DNA from 2 places in the Brevibacillus sp. RS1.1 genome. Region 1 is predicted to be linked to the other one. Evidence: a T-box and tRNA genes for the amino acid it is inferred to sense, from the RefSeq annotation. Region 1 holds a T-box; the other holds one or more tRNA genes.
What was found. A T-box is a leader RNA that pairs with one kind of tRNA and senses whether it is charged. The one in region 1 lies ahead of ileS (isoleucine--tRNA ligase), so its partner is inferred to be a tRNA-Ile.
Positions count from the first base shown of each region.

Region 1 (14,862 bases):
ACGTCATTTCTGCAACAGATGGTTTGTTTACCCTTGAAGAAGGAGTCATGCTGACCTCGTTTTATGCAGATTGTGTGCCTCTCTATTTTCTACACCCTCAATCAGGTGCAATCGGACTTGCCCACGCAGGCTGGAAGGGAACAGTAGGCCGTATTGCCGAGGAAATGGTGAAGGCAATGACGAAGCACTATCAGGCCAAGCCAGCGGACATTTTCGTCGCAATTGGCCCATCCATTGGCGGCTGTTGCTATGAAGTCGATGAGCGAATCATGACGCAGGTTCGCACTTGTGCAGGCGATTGGGAAAAAGCAGTGATCTCTTCCACTGGGGATCGATATATGCTGGACCTCCGTCAGTTGAACACAGCGATATTGCTCGAAGTTGGAATTTCTTCCGGGAATATTTTCTCCACGAATTGGTGTACAAGCTGCAGAACAGACTTGTTTTTCTCTCATCGCAAGGAAGCTGGGATACAAGGAACTACCGGACGGATGGCTTCCTATATCGGCTGGAAGGAAAACCTGTAGAAGAAAGGGAAGGGTTCGTTATGACCAAGGAACAAGAATTGTTAAAAGAACGACTGCAATCCATCGAGGCAAGAATTCAGGCTGCTTGCGATCGGGCGAACCGCAAGCGTGAGGAAGTAAAAATTATTGCCGTAACCAAGTATGTCGACGCAGATGCTATTGGCGACTTGCTCGCTGTAGGCGTTGAGAATATCGGAGAAAATCGCGTGCAGGATGCCTTGCCCAAGCATGAACTACACGGCGATAAAGGAATCTGGCATTTTATCGGGCACCTCCAGACGAACAAGGCAAAAGAAGTCGTAGGGAAATTCCCGTACATCCATTCTCTGGATCGACTTTCTTTGGCACAAGAGTTGAATCGACGCGGTGAAGCACTGGATCATGTCGTAAAATGCTTTTTACAGATCAATATATCCGGTGAAGAGACAAAATTTGGGCTTAGTCCCAATGACGTATTGGCTTTTTTGCGCGAAACCAGTAATATGAAACATATAAGTATCGTTGGATTAATGACAATGGCGCCTGTTGTCGAAAACCAAGAGGAAGCCAGACAGGTGTTCCGTGGTCTCTATGAGTGGAAGCAACGGATTAACGAAATGGCATTCCCGCACGCACAGGTGGAAGAACTGTCCATGGGCATGTCTAGTGATTTTGAAGTGGCCATTGAAGAGGGAGCTACATATATTCGTTTAGGATCGGTATTGGTCAAGCCGGAGTAAAAGAAAGCAGACCAAACCACGGAGTAAGAGAGGAGGAAGAGTATGGGTGTTATGAATAAATTGATGGGGTTTCTGGGGTTAGAAAACGAGGAATACATCGAAGAGACAACAACGGTGGAAGAGGAAAGAGAAGAGCAAGAGTCCTCGCACAAACGCCAGCCAGCGATCAGTCGAACTAACAACGTAGTACCGTTTCAAGCACGGGAAAAGGAGGGAATCCGTTTGATTCTCTGTGAACCCCGTCATTACAGCGACGCACAGGATATCGCTGACAACCTACGTCATCGTAGACCTGTTGTGGTCAATCTTCATCGCGTGGAAAAAGACCAAGCCAAGAGAATTATCGACTTTTTGAGCGGGACGGTATATGCATTAAACGGTGATATCCAAAAGGTCGGAGACACGATCTTCGTGTGCACACCTGACCATGTAGATATTCAGGGTACGATCTCCAGTGTGCTGGAAGAGTAGCCATTTAAGACGAATGTAAAAGGGTGAGCTAATGACTGCTGTCATTTCGATTTTAAATTTTGCCTTTACGGTATATCAATACATGATTATTGCTTACATTTTAATGTCATGGGTTCCTCAAATGAGAGGTACAGGCATCGGTCAGTTACTGGAAAAACTGGTTGAACCTTATTTGGCGCCATTTCGCCGGTTTATCCCACCGCTCGGCTTCATCGATATCTCCCCGATTGTCGCATTGATTGCCCTGCGTCTTGCCCAATCTGGCCTGTACGCCATTTTGGAACAAATCATGTTCTAGGCGAGTGAAACGATGAGCATATTTGACCATTTTTCAAAAGAAGAACGTCCCTTTGTTGAACGGGCGCTGGAAATGCTGACGCAAGTAGAGCGGAAGCAGGCCATGCGCCTTACTGATTTTGTAGACCCGAGGCAGTTGCTGATTTTTCAGAGTCTATCCTCACAAGTAAGAGATGTAAAGGTTTCTCCATATGGAGGATACGAAGGTGCCGAGCGAGTTCGTATTATCATCCATCCGGAGTACCTCCCAGTCGACCCTGATGATTATCGCCTTACCTTATTGGCAATCAAGGCAGATCAGCGCTTTCATGTGCTGGAGCATCGAGATGTGATGGGGGCGATGCTGGGTGTCGGGATGAAGCGGGAGAAATTCGGAGATATGCTGACAGATTCAGCGGGCAGCTATACGATTGTAGCAGAGGAAGTTGCTGATTTTGTCTGTGCGCAGGTGACACAAATTCACCGGACATCTGTTCAGTTTGAGCGGGTAGCATGGGAGGCGTTCACACCTCCTGCACCCAAGTTTGTAGAAAAAACAATCACCGTGCCATCATGTCGAATTGACGCGATCATCGGAGAAGTACACAATATGTCTCGCGCAAAAGCCCTGGTGCCAATTCGAGCGGGAAAAGTAAAAATCAACTGGAAAGTAATCGAAGATCCGTCTTATCAACTCCAGATGGGGGATATGGTATCTCTTGCAGGCTATGGTCGGTTCAAAATTCTTGAGGTAGCAGGTCCAACGCGCAGCGGACGAATTCGAATGATTGTCGGACTGGTTACATAAGATGGACCAAGGCGCAAAAAATTGTAAAATACGGCAGGAAACACTGCTAATCCTGTCGAAATGATTAGAGACGAATTATCGGGAAAAGTGGGGGGTTCATGTGCCATTAACGCCGTTGGATATACACAATAAGGAATTCAGCACAGGCTTTCGTGGGTATAACATTGACGAAGTGAACGAATTTCTCGATCAGGTGATCAAAGATTTTGAGCTCTTGATAAAAGAGAAAAAAGAACAGGAAGAGCGCGTAGCCATTCTAAATGAGCGCGTAGATTACTATAAGAGTTTGGAAGAAAATTTGAGCAAGTCGATTCTGGTGGCGCAGGAGACAGCAGAGGATGTGAAGTCGAATGCCCGCAAGGAAGCGCAGCTCATCCTAAAAGAAGCGGAGAAAAATGCAGACCGAATCGTCAATGAAGCATTGGCGAAGTCGCGCAAAATCGCAATCGAAATCGAAGAATTAAAAAAACGTGCTTCGGTTTACCGTATGCGCTTTCGGACGCTTTTGGAAGCGCAACTGGAAATGCTGGAGAATGGCGACTGGGACAGCATCGAACAGCCACAGGTTGATTCTCCTGTAACAGTTGAATAAATCATTGACGTTCGAGCAATGATGGTATTATAATGAAAGACAACTTTTTTGAAATAAATCACAAATCATTGACGATGAACGGGAAGAGTACGTGAGCCAGCACTGCCTAGAGAGTCGGGAAAAGGTGAAAACCCGGCCAGTTGCTTTCGCAGAAAATCACCCGGGAGTTCAACATCCGAAAACCGGTGAACCTTGATGGTTGAACAGGTGAGTAAGTGAGCGCGTCATTCCCGTTACGAATGAGTGAAGTGGAACGAATCCGATGCAGGCTTTTTTGTCGTACGGGTTTGTTCAATCAGGGTGGTACCACGGGAGCTTTCTCTCGTCCCTTTTAGGGGATGAGTGAAGGCTTTTATTTATTTAAGGAGTGAATCAGGCCATGGATTACAGCAAAACTTTAGCGCTACCAAAAACCGATTTCCCTATGCGTGGAAATTTGCCAAGCCGCGAGCCACAGATGCAAGCGGTATGGGAAGAGCAAAATATTTACCAACAAGTGTTGGATCGTACAAAAGACCGCCCGTCTTTTGTCTTGCATGATGGCCCTCCATATGCGAATGGAGACATTCATATTGGTCACGCACTGAACAAAATCCTCAAGGACTTCATCGTTCGCTATAAATCAATGGCAGGCTTTTATGCGCCGTACATCCCAGGCTGGGATACACATGGTTTGCCGATTGAGCAAGCGATTATCAATGCACAAGGGCTGGATCGTCGTAGCATCGAAGTGAACGATTTCCGCCAGCGCTGTGAAGAATATGCTTGGTCCTATATCGACAAGCAACGCGATCAATTCAAGCGTCTGGGCGTTCGCGGAGATTGGGAAAACCCTTATGTAACACTGCTGCCTGAGTATGAAGCCAACCAAATTCGCGTATTCGGTGAAATGGCGAAGAAGGGCTATATTTACAAAGGTCTGCGCTGCGTATACTGGTCTCCGTCTTCTGAGACGGCTCTGGCTGACGCAGAAATCGAATACAAAGACAAGCGTTCTCCTTCTATTTACGTCAGCTTCCAAGTCGCAGATGGAAAAGGCAAGCTGGACACAGAAACAGGTGTTGTGATCTGGACAACGACTCCGTGGACATTGCCAGCAAACCTCGCGATCAGCTTGCACCCAGAACTCGAGTACAACGTCGTGAAGGTAGATGGCCGCAAATTCCTGGTAGCCAACGGTCTGATTGAAGCTGCGAGCAAAGAAATTGGCTGGGAAGGCGTAGAGATTCTTGCGACCTTTAAAGGTCAAGAGCTGGAGGGTGTAGAAACGCAGCATCCATTCTACGATCGCAAGTCTCCACTCATCCTGGGTGAGCACGTAACCCTGGATGCAGGTACTGGTTGCGTTCATACTGCTCCAGGACACGGGGAAGATGACTTTAACGTTGGTCAAAAATACAATTTGGGTGTCCTTTGCCCGGTAGATCACGAAGGTAAAATGACCAATGAAGCACCAGGCTTTGAAGGTCTATTCTATGAAGATGCCAACAAAGTGATTACCGAAAAGCTGAAAGAAAACGGAGCACTCTTGAAGCTCAGTTTCTTCACGCACTCTTACCCACATGACTGGCGTACGAAAAAACCGGTTATTTATCGCGCGACAGAGCAATGGTTCGCATCGATCGACGGATTCCGTACGCAAATGCTCGAAGCGATTAAAAATGTAAAATGGATTCCGCATTGGGGAGAAACTCGTCTGGCTAACATGATTGCGGATCGTGGCGACTGGTGCATTTCCCGTCAGCGTGTCTGGGGTGTACCGATTCCAATCTTCTATTGCAAAGCATGTAACGAACCGATCATTAACGACACGACGATCAACCATGTTGCTGATCTGTTCCGCAAAGAAGGATCGAAAGTATGGTTCTCCCGTGAAGCAAATGAGCTCGTTCCAGAAGGGCTTTCTTGCACCAAATGCGATTGCAACGAATTCCGCAAAGAAACGGATATTATGGACGTTTGGTTCGACTCCGGTTCCAGCCACCAGGCTGTTTTGCGCGAAAGAGGCATTGCTTGGCCAGCTGACATGTATCTGGAAGGCTCTGACCAGTATCGTGGCTGGTTTAACTCTTCTCTCTCAACAGGGGTTGCTGTGCATGGCACAGCTCCTTACAAATCCGTCCTGAGCCACGGCTTTGCATTGGATGGAGAAGGACGCAAGATGTCCAAATCCCTTGGTAACGTCATCGTGCCTCAACAAGTGATTGACAAGATGGGCGCAGATATCTTGCGTCTGTGGGTAGCTTCTGTAGATTATCAGGCTGACGTGCGCATTTCCGATGCGATTCTGAACCAGATCGCTGAGGTGTACCGCAAAATCCGCAATACGTTCCGCTTCCTGTTGGGTAACCTGGATGGATTTAATCCAGCAACAGACCGCGTAGCGTACGAAGAGCTGGGAGAGCTGGATCGTTATGTTCTGGCGAAAGCGGCAAAAGTCGCGAAGCGTACACGCAAAGCGTACGATGAATATCAGTTCCATACCGTTTTCCATGCGGTTCACAACTTCTGCGTGATTGATTTGTCGGCGTTCTATCTGGATATTTGCAAGGATCGCCTGTATGTAGAAGCACCAGACAGTCTGAAACGACGTGCTGCACAGACAGTGATGTACGATTGCTTGCTCAGTCTGGTGAAGCTGGTTGCTCCACTCTTGCCGCATACAGCAGATGAGGTGTGGGCGTTCATTCCAGGCGTGGAAGAGAAGAGTGTGCAGTTGACAGATATGCCAGAAGGCGACGAACAACATCTCAGCTTTGCAGCAGAAGCAGAGAGCAAATGGGATGCGTTCCTGGCGATCCGTGACGAGGTTCTCAAAGCCATGGAAGAAGCGCGCCGCAACAAGGTGTTCGGTAACTCCGTTGATGCGAAGCTGGCTCTGTACCCACAAACGGAAGAAGTTGCGAAAACATTGGCAGCAATGGACGATCTCGCTGACCTGTTCATCGTGGCTCACGTGGATGTACACAGCGGGTCTGCTCCGGCAGAAGCAGTACAACTCGAAGGAATTGCTGCTGTGGTCTCTGCCGCAGACGGTGGAAAATGCGAGCGTTGCCGCGTAGTAAAACCTGATGTTGGCACTCGCGAGTCGCACGCGTCGCTCTGCGTACGTTGTGCTGATGTGGTCGAACAACATTACGCACATGTAACAGAATAAAATCGGTTGATCAACCTGTCATTCCCTTTGGGGGTGGCAGGTTTTTTGCTGGTCATATTTCCTTCGGGACCAAGACATACTACCTGTTGAGGAAACCAAACAAAGGTGGTGTACAGCGTGGACCAAAAGATGGTGGCCAGCTTCCGGGAAAAGCTGCTGGAACAGAAAAAAGAACTGGAAGACCGCGTACAGGACCATTATGGCATGAGAGAACCGATGACAACCTCTTTGCAGGAATTCTCCATGTACGATAATCATCCGGCAGATATCGGCAGCGAGATGTTTGAACGGGAAAAAGATTTGGCTCTAGACAGTCTCGATCGTGAGACGTTAAAAGAGATTGATCAAGCGCTACAGCGTATGGAGGAAGGCACCTACGGCCTGTGTACCGTCTGTGGAGAGCAAATACCTGTGGAGCGACTGGAAGCATTGCCACAGTCACAAACGTGCAAGGAGCACGCACCAGCGCCAATAGTCAATGAGTCGCGCCCGATTGAAGAGGAGTTTTTGCAGCCACCATTCGGACGTACGTCTTTAGATGAAAAAGAAGGACAAAACGGATTCGACGGTGAGGATGCTTGGCAAATTGTCGAGTCATGGGGGACATCCAGCACGCCATTTTCGTACCAGGGACCCGACAAAACGGATTACGACGAAATGTATATCGAGAGCAATGAGCCGGATGGTTTTGTAGAAGCCGTAGAGGAGATCGGTTATACCGATATTGAGGGCTATCACGGACCGGACAGTGTGCATTTTATGAGAAGCGGGACGTATGAGGAGTACATGAGAAAAGGAGAAGGAAAAGGAAACTTCCTCTCCTATGACGATTATGAGGGAGAGCAAGCAGAGCGAGAGGGCATGGATGACTATTCGTGATCAGGTAGCGATCGCAGACTTACAAATTGAGCGCGTGGAAACGTATCCGCTTCTTCATCGTTTATCGCAAGCTTACGGTGATGCGAATGGGTATAAGCGTTATCGAACGAGTTATCTCATTCGGATTATCACACGGGCTGGAATAGATGGCTGGGGAGAAATTATCGATTGGCTGCCGACGCTCCACAAGGGCTTTAGTGAGCGCATTATTCCGTACTTGCTCGGGAAGCAGGTGGATGACAGAGTAGCCATTGTCGATGTCATAGGAAAGTGGCATCAGCGATCGGCTTCAGGTGTCAGTATGGCCTTTACGGAAATTTTGGCGAAAGCGGCCGGGTTAACTGTGTGCCAACTGTGGGGAGGGCAGATTCATTCTGGTATCCCGGTATATGCCTCCCTCCAATCCTACCGTGAAACAGAAGACTGGATGCAACAGTCATGGAAGCAAGTCAGCCAGCAAGTCGACGATGGCTTCAAGATGGTGAAAGTAAAAATTGGCGGCCGCTCTGTTCAAGAGGATCAGACGCACATTGAAAAACTGATGAAAATCCTTCCCGAAAAAGTTCAAGTAGCAATAGATGCCAATCAGAGCTACGACTGTGCGACTGCAAGGAAGTGGGCAGGGCTTTTTTCCCGTTATGGCAATTGGCTTTGGCTGGAGGAGCCGATGCCTATGGATCGTACAAACGAATATGTCAAGCTTCGTTCGTCATTATCCATTCCGCTTGCTGGCGGAGAAAACTTGATCCGTTGCACACAGTTTTTGCCCTTGTATAAGGAGGGGGCCATCGATATTGCACAGCCTGACCTGATGCATACAGGGGGCATTGACGATTATCGAACACATTTGCAAATGGCCCGTCAGTTTGGTTATCGCGTGTCTCCGCATTCCTTTGATGGCTCGCTGGCACGATTGTATACGTTATTTGCACAAGCTTGCTTGTTAGCATGGACCAAGATGGATAGCCATCCCATTGAGCCTGTGGAATGGGATGTGATGGAGAACCCCTTTACACAATTGTTTCCGCTGCGACCCATAAATGGCGAAGTGACGCTACCCAGTGGCGTGGGAATAGGTGTTGAACCTGACTGGGAGATTATTAACGCGTTGCGCTGGGACGGTAGCGCTTATGCGTAAGACAAGGAGTTTCGTATGGCACAAAATGCGAAAAACCTAATTGGGCTTGTCGGGGTTCCATTAGTTATGGTGCTGGGCAACTCGATGCTGATCCCTGTACTGCCTACAATGAAAACGGAAATGAAGCTCACTTCCTTACAGTCGAGCTTGTTGATCACCGCTTTTTCGATTGCAGCAGGTATTGTTATCCCTTTTGCCGGCTATTTGTCGGATCGATTTGGGAGGAAAATTGTCATTATCCTCTCCCTTGCCCTGTATGGTTTGGGTGGATTGGTCGCAGGGCTTGCCGCGTTGTGGATCGATCAACCTTATATGGCCATCATGGGGGGGCGTGTTCTGCAAGGGATCGGTGCCGCCGGAACAGCCCCCATCGCGATGGCATTGGTAGGGGATTTGTTCGATGGCGCATCGGAGAGTAGGGCATTGGGGCTCTTGGAGACATCCAATGGGATGGGAAAAGTATTAAGTCCGATTATTGGCTCCTTGCTAGCTCTCATTTCTTGGTACATGGTCTTTTTAGCTTTTCCGATTATTTGTGGGGTCGTCCTCCTGATGTTTTTATTTTTGACCAAGGAAAAGAAACAGGAGAAGAAGCCGCTCCCCGTCAAGCAGTACATGCATTCAATCGCGCAAGTGTTCAAGCAGCATGGAAAATGGCTTGTCCCCGCGTTTTTTATAGGGAGCATCTGCTTGTTCACGTTGTTTGGTGTACTGTTTTACCTCTCTGATTTATTGGAGGAAAAATACAAGATTGATGGTGTCATCAAAGGCTTCTTTTTGGCCATTCCCTTGCTCATAATGAGTATAGCGGCATACGTGACAGGAATCATCATTAAAAAGAAGCTGAAGCTGATGCGTCTGTTTGTGATAATCGGCATGTTTTTGTTGGCTACGTCTTACGTTCTGGCCAGCTTTGTCCAAGGGGCTTATATCCTGATTGGCATTTTGGTCATCGGCAGCGTAGGGACAGGGATGATTTTACCGTGCTTGAACTCCATGATCGTTGGGGCCGTACAAAAAACAGAGCGGGGCATGATTACTTCTTTGTATAGCGGTGTCCGTTTTATCGGTGTTGCGATTGGCCCGCCTATTTTTACCTGGTTGCTCGGAATTTCCCGAACGGTCATGTTTCTATCAATCGCAGGTTTATCGCTCGTTTTCGCAGTAGTTGCGATCTTTTTCTTGAAGCCCAAGCAGGTCGAGCAGCAAGGACAGGGGACAAAAGACAGCGAGACGAAAGCGTGGCGGCAACTATCAGAGGTATTGGGAATTGAACCGGAAACGGTACATGAGGAACAACGTGAGAGAGCCATCGAAAGGTATGGTTTTGACCCAAATGAGCTCGTCAAGCGAGTGTTGTCGGGAAAGAAGGAAAAGGAAAAACAATAAACAGGCTGTCTCTGCCGGTCAGTCTCACCGAATACAATGTCGGAGAGCGGTAGGGACAAGCCTGTTTATGATGGCTAGGACTCAGCGAACGGATGACGCAAAGCTCGTTCGAGTGCAAGCGGATACACATCATCTTGCAAAATGCGACTAAACTCCTGATTGGCTTTTACATCCCGCGGGATATCCGCAAACACAATGGTGGCAAGCACATCGGAGCCACTTGGCTGGTTTGTATAATGCGCTACCTTGGCGATATAAATGTCTTTTCGCATCGAGTCGTCGATGGTGTACTGTCCGATGCGCTCAATCCCTTCCAGAATAGCGCCAGTTTCTTCATAGACCTCACGAACTGCCGCTGCCAGGCTGTTTTCACCCGGTTCTACTTTTCCCCCTGGTAGCTCCACACCGCGTTTACGATGGCGCGTAAATAACAGCTTACCTTGATAAAAAGCAAAGATCAGCACGTGACCGGCTTGGTGGTTACGATATTCTTCTGGGGAAAAGGTTAGCTTGACAGGTAAGCCGAAATCGTCGTTAAAAGCGTACATGCAATGCTCTCCTTCTACAGGCTCATTGATTTCGTGTTTTGGATTTGCAAGGAAAGATGTTTGACCGCCTTCATCGCTTGACCAACTGCTAGAGACAAACTCGCATAAGCGGCTCCGTTGCTCACGTCTCCGATTGCGTATATCCATGGAGAGTTGACTCGGTGATACGAATCGGTTTGCAAATACTCATCGCCAAACGTGTCCAAGCCTTTGAGACCAGCTGTGTTTCCATGAACGCCAATTCGTGGCAGAATCCAATCGACTACGATCGTCTCCGGATTACCTTCTCGCGTAGAGGTGAGTGACAAAACAGTCCGTGCCTCTTCGTCCTGATAGTCGTTAACTTGTGTTTCCCACAGGACTTGAATGTTGGGGAGGCCTGTGATTTTCTTTTGCCACTCCGGCCGAGCACGCCACTTCTTGCTCCGAACCAACAGATACACCTGTCGGGCATGCAAACTCAAATTCGCAGCACTCTCTAACGCACGATCTCCTCCGCCAATAACAGCGATATCTTGCCCGGCGATGGTGTGCGCTTGGGCAGTTGTAGAAAACCAAGGCGACAGGACGCTCGGACAACCAGCTAGGGTCGGGATTTCATTCCAACCAACGCCTGTAGCAATGAGTAAATAGTCGACACGATAAACGGATTTTGAAGTGGTCACCTGTTTCGTTTCCTGATCAATGGAAAGAATGGTCTCGTTGAATCGTATGTTTTGCTGCTGGATGAAAGGATGTTCGATCAGTACCTTTACAAGGGCAGCTCCCTGGTCATATACAAGGGGCGGAAAGTCGGTAATCTCGTTGTATATGTGATGCAGTTGGCCGCCGAGTCTATCTGTTTTTTCGATAAGAAGACAAGAAAGACCTAATCGTTGGCACCATATTGCTGCGGACAACCCTGCGATGCCGCCACCTGCGATCAGCACCTGTATGTGTTCCACTCTCTAGTCCCTCCGATTCCCTTATTCATCTATCCGATTTTCCTCAGTTTTAGACTACCTGTTTCGATTCGCAAGTGCAAGAACTCAGAGGGAAAACCGCTCGAGTTGAATCGGCAGGATTCTACATTTTAACGGAAGATTGTGGTAAAATGAGACGGAAGTTTTCCAGAATATATTGAAAAATGAAAAGCCCAAAGCACTATGGACCCCGTGATACGAAAAAGGAGTGAACCGAACGTGCAAGCCAAGAATGACAAGCCTCAAGCTCCTGCAAAACAGCCGCGTAAACGGATGAAGCGTGGCCAGCGAAGCAAGCGGATGTATCTGCTCTTGGCGGGTTGCTTATTCCTCTGTTTGTTGGCCGTAGGAGCAGGCCTCACCCTCAACCAGTTAGACAAGACCCTGGACGTCGTAACGGTAGACCCTTACAAGCTGCCGGATCAACCCGCTGTAGAGAAGCCGTACGAGCAAAAGAAATCAATCGCTTTTGTCATCGTCGGGGTGGATACGCGCAAAAACATCGGCATGTTGAACACAGATGTCCTTATCGTTGCAGTCGCCAATCCGGTTACGCAAAAGCTGAGCATGGTTTCGTTGCCCCGTGATACCCGCGTTCAAATCCCAGGCTATCCAGGCTATCACAAGGTCAATGAAGTATTTGCATTAGGGGAAAATATTAGGAAAGATGCAGAATTCAAAGGGAAGCCTGTCACAGAAAATGGCATGACGATGCTCAAAAAAACGTTGAATCACATGCTGGGGATCTCGGTTGAGCATTATGTACAGCTTGATTTCGAAGGCTTCACAGCGGTCATTGACAAGCTAGGTGGCATTACGGTTGACGTAGATCGCGATCTCGTATACGAATTGCCGAAGCAAGGTGTATACCGCAATTTGAAAAAAGGGAAACAATTATTGAACGGCGAGCAGGCACTCGGCTTCGTCCGTCATCGCATCGACAGACGTGGAGACGCTTACAACTCCAGCGACTTCGATCGCAACCGCAGACAGCAGCAGGTGATTCGTGCCGTGGCAGAAAAGAGCATGTCGATGGATGGATTATCGAGTTTGACAGTTGTACTGGATACCGTTGGTCAGCATATCAAAACCGATCTCTCGAAAGACCAAATAAAAGGATTGGCACTCGATTTTGCCAGCTTTTCGTCAAGCAATATGGTTACTTTGAATAATGGGGCGATCTGGAGTTCTCCTTATTCCTTGTGGCCGAGGGAGAACATGCAAGCGGTCCGAACTGCCCTGCAAACAGAAGTGGGTGTAACCGGACCGGGCGAACAGCTCAGTGATGCAGCTGTAGCAGAAGTAGCAAAGGTCGAAATGAAAGCGGAGAAGAGAACGCCAGCTTCAAATTCTAAGTCTACAACAGGGACAAAAGAACAGCCAAAAACATCAAAACCAGCGACAACACCAAAACCTAATCCAGAACCGAAACAGGAGCCTGTAACACCACCGACTGTTCCAGATGGCAATGGCGAACTCAATCCTGGGCCGACGGATAGTAATATGCCGCCACCAGATATTTTGGCTCCGCCTGCACCGGCGACAGATAGTGCTGACATCGGGCAAACTGGATGATCTTGAGCACACCCCCCAGGCAAAAGCACATATTCTATCATACATAGACTGTCTTGCCTCTGCTGGGAAGGGGAGTGTGTACGTGATGAAAAATCTGCAAGAGACCATGAAGCAGTTGCAAAAAGCATCCGAAAGTTTGTCCAAGCTCGGTTTTAACCCAGATCACCCGTGGAAAGCATTGAGCCAGATGGGACAGGTGCTGGATACAAACTTTTGGGAGAATATCGCGACGCTTAATAAACAAGCTGCACAAAAAACGGCCGCCGACGCCGCGCCAACTGTACCACCCGTGAAAAAGAGAAAAAAAAAGACGAAGGAAAAACCGATGCGATTCGTGCAGGCTGACGATTCGCATTTTTCCCCAGTCTCGGATATCTTCCAATCAGAGCAAATGGTCATTGTTTCCTGTGAACTGCCGGGCTTCGATCGCGATAGTCTGGAGATTACTCTCTCCGAGCAACGGTGGTTGGAGGTCAAGGGGATCATCAAGGGGAATGAGCACCAGGGGCTTCGTACACAAGGGGAAAGAAGCTACGGTCCCTTTTATCGAAAGCTGGCTCTTCCGGTTTCCGTCAGTTCAAAAGGGATGAGGGCCCAATATCAGGACGGATTGTTAGAAATCTATTTGATGCGTGGTAGGGCTGCGAACGAAGGAAAAACAACATTTAAGGCGAGCTTGTAACAGCAGGTGTAGTCGAAACATCAAAAAAGAACCTGGATTTTTCCGCCAGGTTCTTTTTATTGCACATAAACAGACGCGATGATATAATCGGTTCACGACTGTTATTGTATATGAGATCGTAGTTATTGCATCTTATATCATCATCGTATCATGCTGCTGAACTCTTGTCAAATGTTTTTTCTCATTTGAATGGTTAGGGGAGATATTGAATGAGTTCTTTGGTTCTCGGTTTTCAGGAAATGAAAAAGACGCAGCTTTTGCTCGTTGGCGGAAAAGGGTTACATTTAGGGGAATTATCAAAAATTCAAGGAATACAAGTACCAGAGGGATTTTGCGTGACAACAGTGGGATATCAAAAGATGGTCGAATCAAACGACATGTATCATGCATTGTTGGATCAACTAACCATGTTAACAGTACAAGACCGAGAACAAGTTGGAGAAATCAGCAGGAAGATTCGAGAGAGTATTATGGAAGCAGAGATTCCTTCCGATGTTGTGAAAGCCGTTACTCACTATCTCTCCCAATTTGGAGAGGAGCATGCTTATGCAGTGCGTTCTAGTGCGACAGCTGAAGATTTACCACATGCCTCTTTTGCTGGTCAACAAGACACCTATTTAAATATCATCGGCAAAGAAGCAATCTTGCAGCACATCAGCAAATGCTGGGCTTCTCTCTTTACGGATCGCGCAGTCATCTACCGTATGCAAAATGGATTTGACCACAGTCACGTTTATTTATCGGTTATCGTTCAAAAGATGGTTTTTCCACAGGCTTCGGGGATTTTATTTACCGCTGATCCCATTACATCCAACCGGAAGTTGCTATCCATCGATGCCAGTTTTGGACTTGGAGAGGCACTGGTCTCTGGCCTGGTATCTGCTGATTGTTATAAAGTGCAGGAAGCAGAAATCGTCGATAAGCGGATAGCAACCAAAAAATTGGCTATCTATGGACGAAAAGAAGGCGGAACAGAGACACAGCAGATCGATCCTGATCAGCAAAAGACGCAAACACTAGCCGATGAACAAATTTTACAACTGGCACGCATTGGAAGACAGATCGAAGCTTATTTTGGGTCCCCGCAAGATATCGAATGGTGTTTGGTTGATGACACCTTTTATATTGTCCAGAGTCGG
Region 1 covers NZ_JABSVA010000001.1:831,496-846,357, reverse strand. The annotation lists gene pgeF (peptidoglycan editing factor PgeF) at 1-527, shown strand, start outside; gene HP570_RS03880 (YggS family pyridoxal phosphate-dependent enzyme) at 548-1,246, shown strand; gene HP570_RS03875 (cell division protein SepF) at 1,289-1,717, shown strand; gene HP570_RS03870 (YggT family protein) at 1,749-2,015, shown strand; gene HP570_RS03865 (YlmH family RNA-binding protein) at 2,028-2,801, shown strand; gene HP570_RS03860 (DivIVA domain-containing protein) at 2,902-3,393, shown strand; T-box leader at 3,459-3,726, shown strand; gene ileS (isoleucine--tRNA ligase) at 3,773-6,550, shown strand; gene HP570_RS03850 (TraR/DksA C4-type zinc finger protein) at 6,656-7,429, shown strand; gene HP570_RS03845 (mandelate racemase/muconate lactonizing enzyme family protein) at 7,416-8,567, shown strand; gene HP570_RS03840 (MFS transporter) at 8,583-9,956, shown strand; gene HP570_RS03835 (NUDIX domain-containing protein) at 10,031-10,504, opposite strand; gene HP570_RS03830 (NAD(P)/FAD-dependent oxidoreductase) at 10,519-11,448, opposite strand; gene HP570_RS03825 (LCP family protein) at 11,686-13,041, shown strand; gene HP570_RS03820 (Hsp20/alpha crystallin family protein) at 13,127-13,723, shown strand; gene ppsA (phosphoenolpyruvate synthase) at 13,933-14,862, shown strand, end outside.

Region 2 (14,862 bases), 250 kb from region 1:
TTTACATTTAATAGTTATAAATATTTAAATAACTAAATATTAAAATAGAAAATTAGTAAATTAGTATCAGTATGTGTATTTCGTTAGGTTTGATATGCTTAGTCACAAAACCGTCCCTTTCGCTCCCACGTTTCGAAAACGTCCATCTTATCTGGATCTGACTTATGCCACTCAATGTAGTCTTCTTTTGAAAGCACTTCTAGTATTGTCATGATGCCACCTCTATCACGACTTGTCTTGATATATTCTATTCAAGAAACTTTGCAACAATCTGATCAATTGTAGTTTCAACAAGCCTTCTCACTTCAATATAGATGTGGGGAATTTCAATATTCAAAATATATCTCCCAACCTCAGGTACAGTCATTTCTATACTCAAATACCCTCGTGAGTTAAAAAACATCAGAGTGAGAAATTCACGCTCAAACTCTTTAAACATTAAGCTGAACGCTGGCAAATGGTATCAAATAATGTAGTTGATCTAGTTGATAGACCCAAAGCTGTTAAAGAAGAAATGCAAGTGTGGGACAACGGACAGTCTTTAATGTTTCTGAAGCAAGCAAAAACCGATAGACTCTATGTTGCGCTGTTCTTGGCTCTTACAACTGGAATAAGGCAAGGGGAGTTTTGGGGTTAAGATGGAAGGATGTTGACCTAGAAAAGGGATTCTTTATGTGAAGCAGACATTATCTCACGATTGGCAAAAGATCTATAACAATTGCACCTGAAGTAATTGACGATTTAAAGAAACACAGATCGATGATTGCAAACGTAAAAAGTGCTTGTGGGCAAGGAAGGAGTTTTTTCAAGTCAACAGTTAATGAATAGTATTAACCACCGATATCGTAGAATCTGCAGGTTAGTGACTGTGGCTAATCAAAGCAAGCAATAAGAAAAACCCTTGATTACCAAGGGTTTCAGCATTCGTTATATGGTGATCCGGACTGGGTTCGAACCAGCGACCCCCACCATGTCAATTTGATCTGACACAATATTATAGGCTAATCTGCCTGCACAAACCGCGTTCTAATGCGGTTCTTCGCGAATCTAGTTAACTTGAATTTACATGATTTACTTTAGTGCGTTGTCAAAATGGTTGTCAAATACTTGCTGTATTTCTTATCAGCTGATGTATGTAAATAAACACTACTAAACTCTTCCAATTCAAAAGAGCATCTGCACATAAAGTGCAGATTACTCGATAGCAAATCGTTATACAAAGTGCAAATTATACTGACCTTTCAATTATTAGTGGGAACTCATCACAATTCCGCGTTCTTATCCTCTTTAGAACCATTTAATACTAACCTTCTGTATAGGAAACCGTGTTTTAACATTGAAAGGTCTTTATTGTAATGAAATGCTATATCATCATTGTCAAATAAAGTCGGGTCCAGTGGATTCTCAGCGTAAGGATTTAAATAAATTGAAATACCATCTAGCAAAGATTCCCTATATTTTGTCTGAGGTAACATATCTATAATTCCTTGCTGCCCATTATCGTTATATCGATAAGTCTCAAAAAATATGTTCTTATGTCTGCGTAACGACAAAGCCCTCGCTTTCCCCGTTGTCGCGATGGGACTAAAAATAACTGCACTTATATGTTTATGTTCATCGTCATTAAATAGGCCAATTTTTATCGATGATCCTGAACTCTGTTTAACGATACTATCATCATATTTAATTTGAGGACGTGAATTTACATATTTAGCCTCAGTTATTCCTAGTAATACTTTTTGAATAGCAGCAACGCCTTGCATAAAGAACAACGGCTGTTCAAATCCGCCAATGGCCAAGACGAAGGGCTTCCCTTTTACATGATCTAAATTGGAGTACTTATCAAGATATTTTTTTGACTTACTAATAAAACTATTACTTATTCTTTCTGTTGCTAATGAAACAACTTCCTTCATTAATTTTTCTCTACCTTGAGCTGTTTGTCTTTTTTCTTGAAATTCTCTCATAGCCCGTTCTCTGTCAAACTCTGGTGTCCCGTTTTGCGGATTACTTGTTGTAACTGCTTCTACTATTAGTGATTGTTCTTTTGTTTGAATTACAAAGTCTGGTGTGTTATGAGAAAAATCCACTGTAAATCCTAGATTTCGTAAGCACGCAAATAAATATAATTCCCAGAAAGATGAATTGAAAGTTGTTTGAAATTCTTTGATGAATTTATTGTCTCTATCCTCAAATCCTATTAACCAGCTATTTATTACGTCTTTTAGATCCTTATCATTCATAATCATCTTAAAATTATGATGAAAATTTTGAGAATCTACGACTGGAGTAAAGAGGTCTAGCATTTTCATATCCCCCGATCATTTTGGTAATCATGGATTATAGTTCCTTGATGTCTACTTCTATGTTTTTCATATATGAGAATTCCTATAAATTTATTAATAAATATAAAAGCTTAAAGAGAAATGCTGCCAAGACAGACTCAAAAAGGCAACTCGATTAACCATGCAGGATGAAAATGCCGGAGTATTAATTTTTGTGGTTGACACCATCATGGCATAGTAGCCATGCTATAACTATTTCTTAACAACTTGAGCATTAAGCGCTTGTATCTTCTTGATTTGGGTTTAGAAATTGATTAAATGCATAGTTTAGCTGTGTATTATCAAGACCAATCGTTTTCGATAAAGTCAGAAGCGATGCACCTTTGGTTTCCTGTAGCGAGTGAAGAATCCCACTTCGCACAAGAATTTGGCAGTTAACCCTGATATCAGTAGGTAGCTTGTCTTTATTAGCTACCCTATCATTGAGTATTGTAAACGGTGCATTTGCTAACTTATTATCAAATCTTTTCCCATCGAGAAATAATACTGGTGTATCCCCTTTTGATTTAAATAAGTCTGGATGCGCTTCTCTGTAACGATTAATTCTCCTTATTGCTTCATCGTGTAGCTTTACCCATTCAATAAGAGTAGGGTTAAATTTATAATATGGGTTTCTTATATGCCCCAATTCTAGCCTTAGATCATCGTTGGTCAAACTATATAAATGTTGTTGCTCAAATCCGCAATAATAGGATAGGGCCCAAATAAGAGGACCGATCACACTTAACTGATCGTCGTTTCGCTCGCTATTATTTAAAAAGCGATAATGAACCAGACCGCTAAATATGTAATCAATGTAATTCCTATCCAAAAAAGTTTCAGTGAATTTGAGATTCTTTTTGTATAAGGTTGAGAAAAGTTCCTTTGTTTCTAAAAAGGAGATGTGGTCAATCTGGTTTGTCTCATCAAGAAATCTCAAATAATTTACAACTGCTGAATAAGCAGTCGCACCTCTTCTTTTATTTAGATAAGTCTCAAGTAACTCCTTGCGAAAAAAAAACTGACAATCCTCATTAGCTCTATGTTCGATAATTTTGTCTTCATAAAACCGTATATCTTCCATGTATTGCTTTATAGTATTCTTATTCAAACCTAGAGAATCAGATAAGTAATCTTCAAAAGAATTCATTTAATGTCCTCCACTTTAATTCGATGTTTCTAATTCTTAATCTATGATCTTCTCCAAATAATGCATTATTCGGTACTTCATTCTATCGTCACCAGTTTTCTTCATAATACACTTAACCTAAATATTAGGAAACGTTTGTCGTGTTGTTAATATTTTTAGGACGAAGATATTTGGAAAATCCTTAACACGGAAGCAAAGTTTGAAATAGAGGATTTCAGTTAGGACCAGCTTTAAACGACAGCTCGTTCACAGTGCAGATATAAAGATGCCTCGCGGCTAGGGATGGTTGAGGAATCCGAAGAAATACGCTTATAACAAGGCATATCACCGCCGCTTTCGTCACTTTAGCCACCGCCATCACCTCCCGAAAAATTTTTTCCCAGAACTCGCGCTATTGGAAACGGCTGGCCGAGTCGGTCCACCGAAAAAAAATTTAAAATTTTAAAAAGTGGGGGGATATTTTTTTTCAAACTTTGAACGAACTCTTTCCTGCCAAGCTTGTCCTAATGCTGTTAGCTCGTGAGTCACCCTGTCATGCATAGCGTTGTGCTGCTTGTCACTAAGAGAAATAAGGTTCCAGTCCTCGAACGCTAGTTCAGGGTAAAACTCCAACGGGTAAATATGATGCACAGTAGTAGCTAGTTCAGTCTTACCGTACCGCTTACTCTCCTGACACATGTATTTATCTCTTCGTAAGATAGCTTCCCGCTTCCGCTTCCAACGCCGTGACTTGTACACCGACTGGCTCAATGCTCTTCCCCCTTTCTAATTTGTCAGACCAAAACAAAACCGCCCAGGTATATTCCCCTGAGCGGCTTATTCATCGTGCGTACACTTAGTATAGAGCGATTTTTGATTTACTTGCAAAAAACGTCAAAAGCGTCAGATGTGTCAGAAATGTCAACCCTGCAAGAGCATAGTGAACATGATCTTTTCCATCTAGTATCGTAATCTGACAAAGTTCCTTCTGTGCGTTTCATCTTAATTCGTGAAAATTTCCTACATGTAGAACAATGGTTATATTGGTAATGGCTAGGTAAAGAAGTTTATTGGCACTGGGCAGCCCTCAAACAAATATTGTTCTATAGGATCACATTTTCTCTTTCTGTCCAATTTATCTCGTGTATACCACGGATCTAATTGGTATATCAGAGGGATTAACTGCTTTACCAATACAAATACCAATCGTTTTTTTATCAATGAGTGAATTAGAGATTTGTACTGAAATAACTTTCATTTCTAACTCTTTGTAATCAGGTGTTCGAACTACGATATAGTCACCGATCCTATTTTTAATTTCAGAATGACTTAGAGTATCAAGTTCAGGATTTATTCCAACTATAATAGTTCCATATTCTTTTGATTCAAACACATCTCCTATGTCCAGTAACTTGTGCATTCATAATCTCCCTTTCTATCTATGTTGGATATAGAGTTCGTCCTTAACGTCTCGGACACGGAGTCCACCATTCCTCAATCTTGTAATTGCATCCCTTATTAAGGTCATTCTTTCGTTAGGTGTTAAATCAGGAGCAAATCTAGCTGCTCTGATACTTGCTTGAGCCTCGTCCAATGCAAAGTTTCTGGCGTAAGTTGCAGGATCAACATCATAAAGCTCAAATGCTTTTCCACTCGCATAGGATTCATAGTGTCCAATAATTTCATGTGCTATAGTTGCCTTACCTGAAACGCGACTATTCGCACTTAAAGTTCCAGTTCCAGGAGATTGAGCAGGTAAAACGTCAGTATTAATATATAATCTGTCATACATCATACCAGTATTCCAGCCATCCCTAAAAACTATATTTTCTTCAGGGAAACCTATCTTTTTTGCATATTCAATCAAATCGCTTTTTTGAGCATCGGTTAATTCCTGTTCGTTTCTTAACCCTCCAGAAGAAATCTGACGAATATCACTCGTCCCCTTCCTTCCCTTCCTTGCCGCATCCAATAAATTCTTAATTCTTTTACTTCCCCCCAGCGTTAGTACACCCAAGGCAAGCCCACTGATTGCAATTCCATCCGCGAGATCGATTTTATCATCCCGCAATGTATCTATGTCTTCTTGTATTGGCTCGATATAGCCTTCTCTTACAAACACTCCAACACCCTTCGGCAAATCATTTGCTGCTTTCTCCAAAGCGCCTGGCAACTCACTCGCCGCTTTTTTCATCGCAGCAGGAACGTCTCCCAGCATCGAGATTCCTTTGATGAAGTCATCCAACATGCTTGGTTTTTCCTGCGGCTTTTCGCAAGCTGGTCCTTGTCCAAAGCCGGTAGCTGACGGCCCGCTATTTGCCGACGACTGATTCCCTATCGTCACACCACCCAAATCCTGTCCGTCATCTTCAATCTTAATCTGCCCACAATAGAAACACATATTTGTTGATTTGTTCAGCAATGCCGGATGGCCACCGACTATTTTGTCCGCTTTCCCATCGATCCATGGCATTGTTGTCAGAGGTGTACAAGGCATTGGTGTCAGCACACCATTGTTAGCAGCTGTGGCAGAAGCGACTGTGGGATTTTGTAAGCTGCTGCACTTTCCAAAGGGCATGATATTTACGTTGGGAACGAAATCCATGATGTTCATTTGCGGTTTTCCTTTTACAAAAACACCATGGCTGAACGGCATTTTCAGCCGACTCTGTTTACTTCCGCTGCTGCATGATAAAATGGCTCCCACAACCACGTAGCTCTTGCGTTCAGCACTTGACTGCTGGATATTGATACCTTCAATATTGGGCTAACAGTCTCCTCCTCTCTGTAAAGGTTTCTATACAGATGGGAGATTCTCATGTTGATCGATACATCCGATATCCAATCTATATATAAAAAGGAAATAATGCCCACGTAATGAAGTATCGGATGTGGAACGCACACTAACAATAGATACAAAGTAACAAACGCACCATTATGACCATAGGTTTTTAGAACCACGAAAAGCCACTCGGATCATTCCCGAGGGCTTCTTCATCATGGATTGCCTGAGTATTTATGCATCTGCTCTTCTTTAAAAACGTCATTCCGCCAACCTTTCAGAAACCTAACAATTCCTCACTGTACAGCTCCCTCGCTAATCGATTTACGATGTCCCGTTTGATTTCATTCAATCGTTGCCGGGAAACTCCTACGTGCCTAGCAATGCTATTCATTCGCATTCCATCCATCATGCATTCCAGGACTGTTCGGTACTTGCTATCGCTCAGACCGATAGCGAAATCATTGATTTGCCTCACCTTGTCTTCAAGGCTTTTCATTCTCTCAATCCGTTTTTCGTACCGCTCTTCCGGAATGGTTAAGGTGGAGAGGCGTAATCCTTTCCCGCTCGGCATACCTGCTGCATCGCCATAGGTAGCGACCAATTTCTCCTGTATTAACGGATTCGAAGATATCGCCTTATCTATTTCCTTCCTCAGACGCTCAACCTCTTTCACCATCCAATGGTAATCCTTAATTTCTTCCTCTACCTTTTGTACGACTTCAAGAGCTGCCTCAAGATTGATATAGCCGAGCTGCCCGCTCCGATCAAGCAACCCTTGATTCTCTATGATGTAATTGTCCCACTCCGGGCAGGTTTCGATTTTACCAACGTGGAGGTTGTGGACACTACAGATCGATTTCTTGCCCCATTGAGTAGCGGGACATTTTTCGCAAACACTTTCGATCAGCTTATCGTTCACCTACACCGCCTACCCTTTCTTAATTCTCATTTAACAAATCGTGTGTTGTGATACCTTGTTCATATTCCCCTGAACTATCCCGTGTTGTATAATTTTGTAACACATTGATTTTTAAGGGGTATACTGCATGTTTCTGCCGATTATGAGTATTTTGATGAGTATCTGGTTGTTTAGAGAAGCAAAACTACGCAATGAAAACAAGTTCTTATGGGCAATTCTCGGGATTTTATTCTCATTTTTAGCTATAGGATTTTTTCATTTAAAACATCGGAACCGAATTCAAGGAATTGTTGCCTTGATCTTTGGAGTGCTTATCTACTCGATTACCTTGAAAAATTACTTTTCTTAATTACCGTTGTGTTAAATACTAGATCGGATATAAGGATTTTGGAAATAAATTGAAACTAACGAGATGATGCAATACAATCTTGAAGATAACATTTAAGCTGAACCAATATCTTTTAAAAACTACCAATGAACAAAATGGTGAAATAATCCTGGAGGCTTTCCATGAATAAAATCCAACAAATAGCCTTAGTAATTGGTTTAATAATGTATCTTCTTACCCCGGTTTTTTCCTATATGAAAGATGCTTCATCTATGACCGCCTATGAAAGATTCAAACCCCAAAAATCTCAATCTAACGCTCAAGAGTTTCTCACCCACATTCTTGAGAATATCCATGAAGGAAATTTAGGCGGTGATATCGCTTTCCATATAACAAAAGAAGAACTGCAATCAAAATTCGGTATAAGAGAGGATGATTATGTTTCACCAAAATTGCATACCAGATATTTCGACCGAAACGGGTATAGATACATGTTTAATAAAATCAAAGGCGAGGAACGTCTAACTGTCATACAAACAAGATTTGAATCATTAACTAAAGAACAGATTTTTAAAATTTTCGGTGAAGAAACATACGGGAATCATAAATATAGATATGAGATTTGGTATAAAGTTGGGGATTTTATGGTAATGTTTTCGAATACTGACCCAGATAATCGGATTGACTACAATATCATCACGATTTCACCACGTACTTTCAAACAGTGATTGTACGTAATCAGTTTGAAGCATTTACTTCATGAGTAAATTTGTACACTGCATTACATCGTTCATACCTCTTTTCTTCACTAGCTAATTAGTAAAATCCTATGAGCCTCAATCTAAGCTTTCCTTCACCCGATCCCTTGGATTGGGTTTTTATTTTCCCGTTCCATCTTATCTGTCTACACAGTGTGTAAAATCATTCTTACAACCAAAAATACCTTTACGACAAACATCCCCTGTAGTAACCTTAAATGGAATTTACTTACATCTTGAAGGGTGGTTCACTCATGATCAAAAAGTTCACTTTAGTCATTTGTTTTTTCTTGTTGAGCATTGTTGCTGTCTCACCCGTTTTTGCAGTAACTGAAACTCAAGCAAACGAAAGTGTAGAAGCAACCGTATGTAAAGAGGCCACTTACTACAAATCGTTCACCAGATATCCAACCCCAGTCCCTGAATATATTAACTATGAAGACTATGTCCATGATGAATACTATGGAAAAATATACAAAAAAGGGAATCTTATTCCTGTTCCAGAAGGACCGAGATTTTACTGGTTAGGAACGTATACAGGAACGGTTTGTAAATTATAAAACCTGCATACTAATTTCTGAAGCTGCCTACCAGGCGGCTTTCTTTTTTATCAGTTATAGATCTTCCATTGTACTTAATGAGCATTTTGTTGTGAAGATGCATTGAAACCAATTTCTGTAACATTCGTATTTAAATACAAGATGAGGAATTGGAGTGTGAAGCCAGTGGAACTAATAATCTTTGTGTTCGAATTTATCGGTAACCTCGTAGGATTGATCCTTGGCAAAGAATATCCGCATTAAGTGCCGTTTTCAACTTAATTGATCTTGTGTATCCAGGTGCATTCGATCCGCGCCACTGGATACACGTTATCAATTTAATTAATCAATCCGTTTTTCTCTTCCGATTCGATTGCCATTTCGTCTACATGGCCTGACAAGCATCCCAAGGTACAAAAATGATCGATAGATGGTTTCTTACTTACCAAAATCCATTCAGGCTTGTCCCCTACGATCTCTTCATCACAAAATGAGGTTGAACGTTTACACAGAATATTTTACAGACTCTAATTATCGGCGGCCGTATTTAGTAGACCACCGATAATATAATAGTTACATAACAACATATATTTTCAAAATAGCCACATAATGAATTAGATTATTCATTTTTTCGCAGATATTCAATTTTAACTGAATTAATATGGCTCTCTATATCATTATCTTGTTCATCAATCGCTTTTAATGACTCTTGAGTAACACTAAATTTTGCAAATAAGTCACCCTTAAAACTGTAATAATTAATCTCATAAATCTTTGAATTAAATACGTGCCACATTTGAATAAAGAAGAAGATATACTGGAAAATATATTCTTGCTGGAATATCTCTTTAATTGAAATTATTGTTTTTTCATTGCTAGTTTCTGTATTTAAAATCTCATAACCTTGTGAAAGAATAATTGAAATTAAGTCGAACAGTTCAACCTCCTTTCGAATGTACCTTCTTTTCTTAATCTTGCTTAATTCAAAAGAATTATCTATGTAAAAAATTGTATTTGCTGCTTTCAAAGCACGTCCAGTCTCAAATATTTGTTGTACAATTAGCTCAAGTTCTTCAATACTAAACCTGAATGTTTTACCATTCATAACTTCACAAACTATTTTATCTTCTTCAAGCCTATAGCTATGGTGATATGAGATATTCCTCCACTGGTTCAATGATATACCTTTTGGTTTTGGAAGAGTTATTTTAAATGTCTTTAAAATCTTGTTAGATAAAGATAATAATCTTCCTAGCTCTGTCATTTTCACACTCTGATAATCAACCAACTTACCGGAAATATTTTGTAGCTGGCAGTACAAAATCATTAAATAATACTTAATTACCCCCTCGACTATTACCCCTATTATGTTGAAGTATGCGTATACCAATTCATTTAATTCCATACTTTTATCGATGCTTTTAAATATGTTAAAGACATTCCAAACATCGGAATTTGCACGCTCACCATAATAATTCCAATAAACCATAATCTCCATGCACTTATTATTATTTGATAGTTTAGATTTTTTATATAACAGGAGTAATTGTTCAAAAAATTCCCGTTTACCTTCAACTTTGTCTAAGTATTCAAGTCCAATAGATTCTGACAGTAGGCATGTCAAAAGATTATTGTTGAGAGCATTTTTATTGTCAAAATAACCATTTAACTTTTCATATACAATTGCCTCTAATTCTTTTGTGCTTTTTACTTTACTGAATAGTTCCATAATGTTTGATTGGTCCAAAAATTCGATATATAACTCTTGAAATTTCTGCATTTTCCATCATACCTTTTCATGTTTATATTAAAATGGGCCAACTTTTCATCATAATTACAAGTAATGAAAAATTAGTCAACACTACGTCAACAAAAACAAAAAAGCACCCTGTATAAATTAACTCTGGGTGCCTGTCTCATCAAAAAAAGCCTTGATTATCAAGGCTTCGCAAGTGCTGTTATGGTGATCCGGACTGGGTTCGAACCAGCGACCCCCACCCTGTCAAGATGGTGCTCTCCCAACTGAGCTACCGGATCATGGGATATGTGTGTGATCGTTTAATGGTGGGCCCTGTAGGACTCGAACCTACGACCAATCGGTTATGAGCCGACCGCTCTGACCAACTGAGCTAAGGGCCCGAATCGTATCGGACGTCGATCACATTTATTACTATACAGCATCGTAAAATGGATTTCAAGAGGAAATGAATAATTTCTTGTAAAAATTTTCACTCGTACCAAAAGAACACTAAGAAACCCAGTGAAATCAGTCTTGTGTGCCCCTTGTAAAAAGCCATTCCCCACCGCTGCTGCCCACCTCCCCCTACAAAACAGGGAGATCACCTACCCGATGGCATCACTTCTTACATGACTGCATCAAGCATATGAGCTACACCAGTGGAGAATTGACTCTGCCAGACAAAAACGATCAATAAAGCTAACAACAACAAACAAGATAATTAGGTAACGATTGAAGCAAACACCCTCGTCCCAAACCTAACCTACCCCGCCTGCTCCGTCCCTTTCGCTTTCTCCTCGACACGCAGCTCGGCTTCCTATTGCTTCGACGCCTCATTTTGTGCCAACTCGGCCTCCTGCTCATCTCTCATCCGATGGGCCATGCGGCTAGACGCATTGGCTGCCACACTCGCCACGAGGTCGTCCAAAAACGTGTGAACACGTCCCTCTCCCGACTTTGTATCCAGCCTTTTAATCACCCCGACCTTGTGCTTATCCAAATGCCCAAAGGTGGTCACCGCGATACTTCCATATCCAAATACGGAGCCTAGCGCCAATGTTTCGTCACATCCGAATAGTCCTTCATCTGACGCAATGATGGATTGGAGCGGCTCGGACAAGAGGCCTTTCTCTGCTAACGTATCCAACTCAACGCCAACCAGGATGGCGTGCTGCATTTCCCTTTTTTCCAAGACCGCTTTCACGCTCTCGATGCACTGCGCCATTGTGAGATCTGGATGGTACGGCGACTGCATGAGATAGACGATCTCTGCGATATCATCCAACGTCACTCCGCGTTCTGCCAAACGTGCGAGAGCAGCGTTTCTGACTTCGATGCTGTGTACTTGCTTCTTCATATAAGAGACAACCCCTTCCACAAATCGAGTGAAGTCGTTTCCTACCATAGTATCACACACGAGCCAAATTGCGACAATCTTTCGCCCAATGCCGAACTCTACACCCAAACTATTGGGCATGCCCGCTCGCTCCTGTATAATAATGAACAGGAATATCCCAATAAGGAGGACAACGCAGTGGCCCTTGAGGAAATCATCTTGGAAAGCCGGCATTTGGGGACGCCGGAAAAGCTGATTGTCTACACACCCCAACGCTACTCGCCACTCTACTCGTATCCAGTCCTCTACGTACAGGATGGGGAAGATTACTTGGCGATGGGTAGAATGGCTTCTTTGCTGGATCAATTGAATGAGGACAAAGAATTGCCTGATATCATAGCTGTCTTTCTCCCTGTCGAGAAAAGCAAACGGAACGACCGTTATCATCCGGATGGTAAGGAGCACATGGCCTACCGACGCTTCCTCGCCGAAGAGGTCGTGAGCTATGTCGATACGCATTACTCCACACATCCTTTGGGAAACGCACGAACACTTCTTGGCGAATCTTTGGGCGGAGTTGTCTCTCTGTTCACTGCGCTTAACTATCCACATACGTTTGGACAAGTTGCCTGCCAGTCGATTGCCATGGACGCAAAGCTAAATCGTCTGGTAGCGGACGCTGACTTTTCCGTGCCACAAACCATTTATTTGGAAATCGGGACGGAGGAAACGGCAGTAAGCACGGGGCGTGGCACATTGAATCTTCTTGCGGCCAATGAGGAATTGCGCGAGATTTTGGGCACGAAAAAAGCCACCCTCATTTATGAAACGTTTGAGGGTGACCATACGTGGGGCCACTGGCAGCGCAATCTACCGCGTATGCTAAAGACGCTTTACGGGTAAACTTACCGTGGCTGTTCTTCTTGTGGACCTTCATCCTTGATCGTCGATACGAGAGCCTCTTCGAATTCTCCTTTTCGGATCGCAGTCAAGATCGTGAAGGTCAGCACAGACAGTAGAAGCAGGACGAGAAAAATGAATGTGATCATCATAGCCGTATGCATGCCATGCGGCACCTCCTTGCACTACACAGTCTTTCCTTTGGCGCAAGGAATATACGGACCCACGCTTAACATTACACAAATGAAGAATTTTCTGTTAAAATAATATCTTGTAGAGCATGATAGATAGTAAGGAGGAGTGGTTCTGATGATGTACAGTATCGTAATATTCCCATCTAGCAAGGTGCAAGAAGTAGCCAACTCTTACCGGAAACGTTATGATCCGGGCTATGCTTTGGTTCCTCCGTATATCCGTTTGAAGGAAGCCTTCGAGCTGGACGAAGCGAAGCTGCCTAAGCTGGTGAGCCATCTGGAGCAGGTTGCCTCCTCTACTGACAGTTTTTCGGCTCATTTCCATCGTGTATCTTCTTTCCACCCTACCACCAACGTGATCTATTTGGCTGTGCAAAACAAAGAACCATTTAACGAACTGCATCAAAAGATTGCCAATCAGTGTGTGAATGAAAAAGAAACCTACGCATACGTACCGCATCTGACCATCGGGCGTGACCTGTCCGACGATGAGCTGCGTGATGTAACTGGTCAACTAAGCATGGCAAAAATTGATCTAAACAGCGAAATTGATCGCTTCCACTTGGTTTATCAGCTCGAAGATGGCATCTGGAGCGTTTACCAGACTTTCCTTCTCAAAAAATAAACACCCTATCCTCAACCACCAACCCTCCCTGCGTCTCCATCGTAAGGAGGGATATTTTCTAAAAAAGGACGAATACGATGAACCTGCAAACCTACCAGATCCAAAGAGTCACCACGGAACAAGAATTGGCGGATGCCCTGTCGGTACGACGAATCGTTTTCATCGAGGAACAGGAAGTACCAGAAGAATTGGAAATCGATGAGCATGACACCCTTGATGGCGGGACGATTCATTTTGTGGCCTACCGCGATGGAAAGCCAGTGGGCGCAAGCCGTATCCGCACCTACGCACCTGGAGTGGGAAAAATCGAACGGGTGGCGGTTGCCAAAACAGAACGCGGTACCGGGCTGGGCCGCCAAATCATGCTTGAGATGGAAGATCTGTCCAAGCAACACGGGTATGACAGCCTGAAGCTGAATGCACAGACGCAAGCCCAACGGTTTTATGAAAAGCTCGGCTATGAACCTTTTGGCGACTTATTTGACGATGCAGGTATCGAGCATATTGCGATGGTCAAATCCATTCGCGCATAAGGGAAACTGCGTGCAGCTCCATTCCCTCTTTCAGAAAAACAACCTCGTTTTCGTTATGATCAGCATGCGAAACGAGGTTGTTTTTCATTTGCCCCAGAGAAAAGAATTATTTCACCAATGGTTTCCGGATTGCCTCAATGACGCGATCAAAAGAGTCAGCACCGTAGCCCTCTGCTACTTTCTGTGTGGCCAATGTTAGCAATGGCATCAACCACTCAACAGTGATTCCCTGTTCCTGGCTGGCATGGATGATGTGTTCAAGTCCTAGTTTGTTCGTATTCAAATTGGACACATCTGTCGTGAAGTTTCCTTCATCACGTGCCCGTGCGGCAACCGGATCTGTTAAGAGCGGGGCAATCAAGTGATTTACCCAGTTGGTTGCGTATGGAAGAAATTCTGTTCCTGTTATGTTTGCCGTACTTAATAGGGCATGTGCATGCATGGAGCCATACCAAGCCCCATACATCATGGTAAGCAGCGACAAATCATAGATCAACGGAACACCATAGTCTTCACCGAGATAGGCAGCGTTACCTCCCAGCAATTTCAATGTCGGTTCATATGCTTCAAATAGAGCCTTCGACCCACCGTAGAAAATGAGTGTTTCGGGCAGTCCAATCATTTGAGGGATAGCCATGATCGCTCCATCGAGATATTGCCCACCGTGCTCGCTTACCCACTTGGCTGTCTTGCGTGCATCCTCCGGTGTTCCTGTAGTGAGGTTGACGATGACACGCCCTGATAATTCATTTTC
Region 2 covers NZ_JABSVA010000001.1:1,084,143-1,099,004, forward strand. The annotation lists gene HP570_RS04820 (hypothetical protein) at 1,263-2,306, opposite strand; gene HP570_RS04825 (hypothetical protein) at 2,560-3,474, opposite strand; gene HP570_RS04830 (hypothetical protein) at 4,589-4,873, opposite strand; partial or broken gene HP570_RS04835 (DUF4280 domain-containing protein) at 5,807-6,214, opposite strand; gene HP570_RS04840 (hypothetical protein) at 6,513-7,157, opposite strand; gene HP570_RS04845 (hypothetical protein) at 7,668-8,213, shown strand; gene HP570_RS04850 (hypothetical protein) at 8,498-8,803, shown strand; gene HP570_RS04855 (hypothetical protein) at 9,402-10,562, opposite strand; tRNA gene HP570_RS04860 (tRNA-Val) at 10,744-10,819, opposite strand; tRNA gene HP570_RS04865 (tRNA-Ile) at 10,845-10,921, opposite strand; gene HP570_RS04870 (phosphatidylglycerophosphatase A family protein) at 11,338-11,877, opposite strand; gene HP570_RS04875 (alpha/beta hydrolase) at 12,055-12,759, shown strand; gene HP570_RS04880 (hypothetical protein) at 12,762-12,920, opposite strand; gene HP570_RS04885 (YjcG family protein) at 13,066-13,575, shown strand; gene HP570_RS04890 (GNAT family N-acetyltransferase) at 13,653-14,108, shown strand; gene HP570_RS04895 (NAD(P)-dependent oxidoreductase) at 14,215-14,862, opposite strand, start outside.
Region 2: it has a tRNA-Ile gene. The T-box ahead of ileS (isoleucine--tRNA ligase) is inferred to sense a tRNA for this amino acid. The anticodon was not compared.